2 regions of the Streptomyces sp. GL_140 genome follow, and region 1 is predicted to be linked to the other one. Evidence: riboswitches for the same ligand, from Rfam matches in the RefSeq annotation. Region 1 holds a riboswitch; the other holds the start of a gene.

Region 1 (3,874 bases):
CCGGATCACGGCCAGCGCCGGCTCGTCACCCGCGGCGGCAGCCGACACCGCCCGCGAGATCCAGTCGGCGACCACCGGCATGTGCTCGGTCGACAGACCCCGCGAGGTCAGCGACGGCGTACCGATCCGGATGCCCGACGGGTCGAACGGCTTGCGCGGGTCGAAGGGCACCGTGTTGTAGTTCACGACGATCCCCGCCCGGTCCAGCGCCTTCGCCGCGATCTTGCCCGGGACCCCGCGCGAGGTCAGGTCCATCAGGATCAGGTGGTTGTCCGTGCCGCCCGAGACCAGGTCAAAGCCCTGCTCCAGGAGCGCCGCGGCCAGCGCCTTGGCATTGGCGACGACCGCGTGGGCGTACGAGACGAAGGCGGGCTGCGCCGCCTCGTGGAGGGCCACCGCGATGCCGGCCGTGGTCTGGTTGTGCGGACCGCCCTGGAGGCCCGGGAAGACCGCCTTGTCGATGGCCTTCGCGTGCTCTTCGCGGCACATCAGCATCGCGCCGCGCGGGCCGCGCAGGGTCTTGTGGGTGGTGGTGGAGATGACGTCCACGTGCCCGGCCGGGGACGGGTGCGCGCCGCCCGCGATCAGGCCCGCGATGTGCGCCACGTCGGCGACCAGGATCGAGCCGGCCTCCTTGGCGATCGACGCGAACGCCTCGAAGTCGATCGTGCGCGGGAGGGCGGTGCCGCCGCAGAAGATCAGCTTGGGGCGCTCGGCCAGCGCGAGTTCCCGTACGGCGTCGTAGTCGATGAGACCGGTGTCCGCCTGGACCCCGTACTGCACGCCCCGGAACCAGGAGCCGGTCGCCGAGACGCCCCAGCCGTGGGTCAGGTGCCCGCCCATCGGCAGGGCCATGCCCATCACCGTGTCGCCGGGCTGGGCGAAGGCCAGGTACACGGCGAGGTTGGCCGGGGAGCCGGAGTACGGCTGCACGTTCGCGTGGTCCACCCCGAAGAGGCCCTTCGCCCGCTCGACGGCCAGGGCCTCGATGCGGTCGATGTTCTGCTGGCCCTCGTAGTAGCGGCGGCCCGGGTAGCCCTCGCTGTACTTGTTCTGCAGCACCGTGCCGGAGGCCTCCAGGACGGCCGCGGACACGTAGTTCTCGCTGGGGATCAGGCGCAGGGTCTCCGCCTGCAGGGTTTCCTCGGCGGCGACGAAGGACGCCAGCTCGGGGTCGGTGCTGAACAGGGCGGGGTGGTGGCTCGCGCTCATGGCGGCTCCTCCGGGGTCGATGTCAGGTCTCGTCCCCGCGAGGCCCAGGCGAGCGGCCCTGTATGCGGTCGTGCGCGCACGACTCCCCCGGAGTTGGTTCTCCGTACGCCAGTCGCCGTGCGTACCGACCACCTTAGCGGCCACGCCACAAGAAAGGTTTCTCCGTCCGCGATACGAGCGAGGATGCAGAGTGACGCCACCCTCGTCACAGGCCTGACGGACGATCGGAGACCCCGTGTCGACAACTGCTGATGCCATCCGTTCCGCCGACGCGCACAGCGCGCACAACTACCATCCCCTGCCCGTCGTCGTCGCGACCGCCGAAGGCGCGTGGATGACCGACGTGGAGGGCCGCCGTTACCTCGACATGCTCGCGGGCTACTCCGCGCTCAACTTCGGCCACGGCAACCGCCGTCTGCTCGATGCCGCCCGCGCCCAGCTGGAGCGGGTCACGCTCACCTCCCGCGCCTTCCACCACGACCGCTTCGCGGACTTCTGTACCGAGCTGGCCGCGCTGTGCGGCAAGGAGGCCGTGCTGCCCATGAACACGGGCGCGGAGGCCGTGGAGACGGCCGTGAAGACCGCCCGGAAGTGGGGCTACGAGGTCAAGGGCGTCCCGGACGGCCACGCCAAGATCGTGGTCGCGTCCGACAACTTCCACGGCCGCACGACCACCATCGTGTCGTTCTCGACCGACCACGACGCCCGCGACCACTTCGGCCCGTACACCCCGGGCTTCGAGATCGTCCCGTACGGGGACCTCACCGCGCTGGGCCACGCCGTCACCTCCAACACGGTCGCCGTGCTCCTGGAGCCGATCCAGGGCGAGGCGGGCGTCCTCGTACCGCCCGCCGGATACCTGCAGGGCGTACGGGAACTGACGCGCGAGCGGAACGTCCTCTTCATGGCGGACGAGATCCAGTCGGGGCTGGGCCGGACCGGCAGGACCTTCGCGTGCGAGCACGAGGGGGTGGTCCCGGACGTGTACATCCTCGGCAAGGCGCTGGGCGGCGGCGTCGTGCCCGTGTCGGCGGTGGTCGCCGACCGCGACGTCCTCGGCGTGTTCAAGCCGGGCGAGCACGGCTCCACCTTCGGCGGGAACCCCCTGGCCTGCGCCGTGGCCCTGGAGGTCATCGCGATGCTGCGCACCGGCGAGTACCAGCAGCGCGCCACCGAGCTCGGCAACCACCTGCACCGGGAGCTGAACCTGCTCGTCGGCGGCGGGGCGGTGACCGCCGTACGGGGCCGCGGGCTGTGGGCGGGCATCGACATCGACCCGTCGCGCGGGACCGGCCGGGAGATCTCCGAGAAGCTGATGGACCTCGGCGTCCTGGTCAAGGACACCCACGGTTCGACGATCCGGATCGCGCCGCCGCTTGTGATCAGCAAGGAAGACCTGGACTGGGGCCTGGCGCAGCTCAGGTCGATCCTCGCGACCGAGTAGCCGGTCGCAGCCGGTCCGAACCGGTCGGAGGGTGCCTTGCCGGCTAGAGGATGACGTGGGGCAGGAAGCGGGCGTACTCGTCCGTGACCGGCCCCGCCGATTCGCGGATGCCGAGCCCCGCCGCCTCGTCCTCGACGACCCATGCGCCGAGCACCACCCGGTTGCCGTCGAAGTCGGGCAGCGGGGCGAGGGCCTGGAAGACGTACGTCTCGTCCGGATCCGGCACGAACGGCTCCCCGCCCACCGGATGCAGGGTGACCCCCGCGCCCTCGCGCCCCAGCAGCGGCTTCGCCACGTAGCCGCCGGTCTCCGCCAGCTCGCGCGGACCGTCCAGGTAGGCGGGCAGCAGGTTCGGGTGCTCCGGGAAGAGCTCCCACAGGACGGCCAGCAGCGCCTTGTTGGAGAGCAGCATCTTCCACAGCGGCTCGATCCAGGCGGTGGTGCCCGAGCCGCCGCCGTGGTCGTAGGTGCCCAGCACCTGCGGGGCGAACTCGTCGGTGACCAGCCACTCCCACGGGTAGAGCTTGAAGCAGGCGCGGATGAAGCCCAGCTTCTCGTCCACGAAACGGCCGGTCAGGGCGTCCCAGCCGATCCGCTCGACGGACAGCGCCCGCGCGTCGATGCCGGCCTGCTCGGCGGTCTCCCGGAGGTAGGCGACCGTCATCAGGTCCTCGCCGAGCTCGTCGGTCTCGGAGTGCGCGAAGTGCACCGGGCCGTAGGGCAGCAGCTCCGCCTGCCGGCGCCAGGCGTCGACCAGCCGCTCGTGCAGGGAGTTCCACTGGTCGGCGCCGGGGAAGCGCTCCTCCATCCAGAACCACTGCGGGCTTGCCGCCTCCACCAGGGAGGTCGGGGTGTCGGCGTTGTACTCCAGCATCTTGGCGGGGCTGCCCTCGGCGCCGTCGTACCGCAGGTCGAAGCGGCCGTAGAGGGAGGGCTGTTCGGCGCGCCGCCGCCAGGACTCGGCGACGAGCCCGGCCAGCTTGGGGTCGGTGATGCCGAGGTCCGCGAAGCGGTCGTGCTCGACGATGTGCTCCGCCGCCGCCAGGCACATGGCGTGCAGCTCCTCGACCACGTTCTCCAGCGCCTCCACCTCGGGCAGCGAGAAGGAGTAGTACGCGCTCTCGTCCCAGTAGGGGCGCAGGGAGTCGTCGGGGTAGCGGGTGAGGGGGTAGATCAGCCCCTGTTCCTCGACGGTCTTCTGCCAGTCGGGGCGGGGTT
Region 2 (3,874 bases), 1.8 Mb from region 1:
AGCCGGCGTCGCGGCGCTGGTCGTCCTCGGGGGCGTACAGCCGGCCGACGAGGGCGGAGATGTTCGGCTTGAGCAGGCCGGTGCCGATGACGATGAGGACCAGGCCGGGCCAGACGAAGACCGGGTTCGGGACGGCCATCAGGGCGTGGCCGGCCATGATGACCACGCCACCCCACAGGACGGCGCGGCGGGCGCCGAGGAAGCGGTCGGCGATCCAGCCGCCGGGCAGTGCCAGCAGCGAGATCATGGCCATGTAGACGCCTTCGACGGCCTCGGCGGTGCCCTCGTGGAGGCCCATGCCGCCATGCCCGCGGGAGGCCGCGAGGAAGTGCACGAGGATGGCGACCATGCCGTAGAGGCTGAAGCGCTCCCACAGCTCGGCGAGGACCAGGGTGGCGAGTCCGCGCGGGTGGCGCTGCCGCGTCTTGTGCATATCCATCGATGCGTTCACATATGGATTGCACCGGCGGGGCGGGCGGCCCGGATCGGCCTTTCGGCCCGTTACCCACGGGAACACAACGCCCCGGACCGAAGGGCCCGGGGCGTTCGTCGCACGGCGTCCCGCCGCGGCGGGGCGAAGGTCGCTCAGAGGTCGGCGAGCGCCAGACCGGCCTGCGCGGCGGCCGCCTGGACGGTCTGCTCCAGGAGCACCGCGATGGTCATCGGGCCGACACCGCCCGGTACGGGGGTGATCAGCGAGGCGCGGGCGGCGGCCGACTCGAAGTGGACGTCGCCGACGTTGCCCTCGTTGTACCCGGCGTCGAGGACCACCGCGCCCGGCTTGATGTCCTCGCCCCGGATGAACTCGGCCTTGCCGACGGCGGCGACCAGCACGTCCGCCTGGCGCACGATGGACGGCAGGTCCACGGTGCGGGAGTGGCAGTAGGTGACGGTGGCGTTCTGCTCCAGGAGCAGCATCCCGGCCGGCTTGCCCAGGATGGCGCTGCGGCCGACGACCACGGCGTGCTTGCCGGTCAGGTCCACGTCGTAGGCGGCGAGCAGGCGCATGATGCCGCCGGGGGTGCAGGAGACGAAGCCCGGCAGGCCGAAACCCATGGCGGCGAAGGAGTGCATGGTGACCCCGTCGACGTCCTTGCCGGGGGCGATGGCCTCAAAGGCGGCGCGCTCGTCGATGTGGTGCGGAACCGGGTGCTGAAGCAGGATGCCGCTGATCTCCGGGTCCTCGGAGAGCGCGGTCAGGGTGGCGACGAGCTCCTCGGTGGTGGTCGCGGCCGGCAGCTCCACGTGGCGGGAGGTGATCCCGGCCTTCGCGCAGCGGTTCTGCTTCATGCGGACGTAGGTGACGGACGCGGGGTCCTCGCCGACCAGCACGGTCGCCAGACAGGGTGCGGTGCCGGTGCGCTCGGTGATCTTCGCGGCGTACTCGGCGGTCTGCTCCGAGATGCGGCGGGCCAGCGCGGTGCCGTCCATCAGTCGGGCGGTCCGGGTGCCTGCGGCCTGCGTGTCCACGGTGGTCTGGGCAGTCGTCATGGGGTCTCCTGAGCGTCGCTGCGGAATCGCGGTTCGCCCAGGCGCGCGGCAGTCGACGTACGGGAGCACGCCGGGCCGCTCCCCGGTGGTGATCCACCCGAACGCCAGTCACGGCCCGCCGCCCAGTGTAGGCGAACCCCCGGCGGTTCCGGCGGGGCCCCCGGGGTCGTGCAATCCGGTGGATGACCCGGCCCCTGGCTGGGAGGATCTAGACATGACGCCCACATTCGACCATCTCGTCGCGGAAGCCGAGTCCGTATCCGTGGACGGCTGGGACTTCTCCTGGCTCGAAGGCAGGGCCACCGAACAGAGGCCCTCCTGGGGCTATCAGCGTCTCCTCGGGGAGCACCTGGCCCGCGTCCGCTCCGCCCTCGACATCCAGACCGGCGGCGGCGAGGTGCTCGCCGGAGCCGGACCGCTGCCCCGGCTGATGGCCGCCACCGAGTCCTGGCCGCCGAACATCGACAGAGCGACCCGGCTGCTGCACCCGCTCGGCGCGGTGGTGGTCTCGGACAGCGACGAGCCCCCGCTGCCCTTCGGCGACGAGGCGTTCGAGTTCGTCTCCAGCCGGCATCCCGTGACGATCTGGTGGGAGGAGATCGCCCGGGTGCTGCGGCCCGGCGGCACGTACTTCTCCCAGCAGGTCGGTCCGGCAAGCGTCTTCGAGCTGGTCGAGTACTTCCTGGGCCCGCAGCCCGAGGAGATCCGGCGCTCGCGCCACCCCGACGACGCGGTCGCCGACGCCACGAAGGCCGGGCTGGAGGTGGTCGATCTGCGCTCGGAGCGACTGCGGACGGAGTTCCACGACATCGGAGCCGTGATCTACTTTCTACGGAAGGTGATCTGGATGGTGCCCGGCTTCACGGTCGGGCGGCACCGGGACCGGTTGCGCGAGCTGCACGAACAGATCGAACGCGAAGGCCCGTTCATCGCGCACACCGCCCGATTCCTCATCGAGGCCCGCAAAACGGGCTGACAAAAGGGCGGACGCGGCCACCGCCGATCGGTTGCCCGGTCACAGCGTGGCGCAGGTCACTCAATTCAGCGCGTAACGAATCTACTCGGGCGTGCGATGAACCGACAGGTGTCCTCGTGCGGCTCGGAATACAAACCCCCCTCGGGTCTGTTTCCCGAGTCCGCGCGATGATGTCCCGCCACCCCTTATCTGTTCGCAACGAGAGGCTCCTTGTGTCGCTCAGCCCGTCCCGTACGTTCCCCACGGAGATCGCCGAATCCGAGGCCCTGGTCGCTCTTGTCGAGCGCGGCCGCGAGCAGGGTCACATCAACGGTGATGACGTGCGCCAGGCCTTCGAGGCCGGCCGCATCCCGGTGGACCAGTGGAAGCGGGTCCTGCGCAGCCTGAACCAGGTCCTCGACGAGGAAGGTGTCGCACTTCACGTCAGTGCGGCGCCCGCGACGAAGGCTCCCGCCAAGAAGGCGCGCAAGGCGGCCGCCGCTCCGGCCCGCACCGTCGCCAAGAAGGCTGCCGCCCCGCCGCGCCTCATCGGCGCGCGCAAGACGGCCGCTCCGGCCACCGCCGCGGCGATATCCGACCCGTCGGCCTCCGGCACCGAGGAGGAGGTGGCGGCGGAAGCCGCCGCCGCACCGAAGAAGCGGACGGTCAAGAAGGCCGCCGTGAAGAAGACCGCCGTGAAGAAGACGGCTGCCACGAAGAAGGGCGCCAAGGACGGCGACGAGGGCGAGACCCCCGTGGCCGAGGGCGAGGACTGGGCAGCCGAGGACCTCGGAGACGACGAGGAGGAGAAGACCCCCAAGGCCGGCGGCACGCAGGGCTTCGTCCTGTCCGACGACGACGAGGACGACGCCCCGGCGCAGACGGTCATGGTCGCCGGCGCCACCGCCGACCCCGTCAAGGACTACCTCAAGCTCATCGGCAAGGTGCCGCTGCTCAACGCCGAGCAGGAGGTCGAGCTCGCCAAGCGCATCGAGGCCGGTCTCTTCTCCGAGTACAAGCTCGAAGAGGAGGAGGACCACAAGCCCGCGTTCAAGCGCGAGCTGGAGATCCTGGTCGAGGACGGCCGCCGCGCCAAGAACCACCTGCTGGAGGCCAACCTCCGCCTCGTGGTCTCGCTGGCCAAGCGCTACACCGGCCGCGGCATGCTCTTCCTGGACCTGATCCAGGAGGGCAACGTCGGCCTGATCCGCGCCGTGGAGAAGTTCGACTACACCAAGGGCTTCAAGTTCTCCACGTACGCCACCTGGTGGATCCGCCAGGCGATCACGCGCGCCATGGCCGACCAGTCGCGCACGATCCGTATCCCCGTCCACATGGTCGAGATCATCAACAAGCTGGCCCGCGTCCAGCGCCAGATGCTCCAGGACCTCGGCCGGGAGCCCACTCCGGAGGAGCTGGGCAAGGAAC

What was found. Region 1 has a riboswitch for ZMP and ZTP ahead of glyA (serine hydroxymethyltransferase). Riboswitches for the same ligand answer to the same signal wherever they lie in the genome.
Region 2: it holds a riboswitch for ZMP and ZTP, as region 1 does, so the genes downstream of both, AC3IYJ_RS32645 (bifunctional 5,10-methylenetetrahydrofolate dehydrogenase/5,10-methenyltetrahydrofolate cyclohydrolase) here and glyA (serine hydroxymethyltransferase) in region 1, are expected to answer to the same signal.

The regions. Positions count from the first base shown of each region.
Region 1 is NZ_CM174404.1:5,181,763-5,185,636, reverse strand. It holds gene glyA (serine hydroxymethyltransferase) at 1-1,212, opposite strand, end outside; ZMP/ZTP riboswitch at 1,248-1,338, opposite strand; gene rocD (ornithine--oxo-acid transaminase) at 1,448-2,656, shown strand; gene AC3IYJ_RS24145 (glutathionylspermidine synthase family protein) at 2,700-3,874, opposite strand, start outside.
Region 2 is NZ_CM174404.1:7,005,198-7,009,071, reverse strand. It holds partial or broken gene AC3IYJ_RS32650 (peptide MFS transporter) at 1-433, opposite strand, end outside; gene AC3IYJ_RS32645 (bifunctional 5,10-methylenetetrahydrofolate dehydrogenase/5,10-methenyltetrahydrofolate cyclohydrolase) at 586-1,491, opposite strand; ZMP/ZTP riboswitch at 1,520-1,613, opposite strand; gene AC3IYJ_RS32640 (methyltransferase domain-containing protein) at 1,706-2,467, shown strand; gene AC3IYJ_RS32635 (RNA polymerase sigma factor) at 2,680-3,874, shown strand, end outside.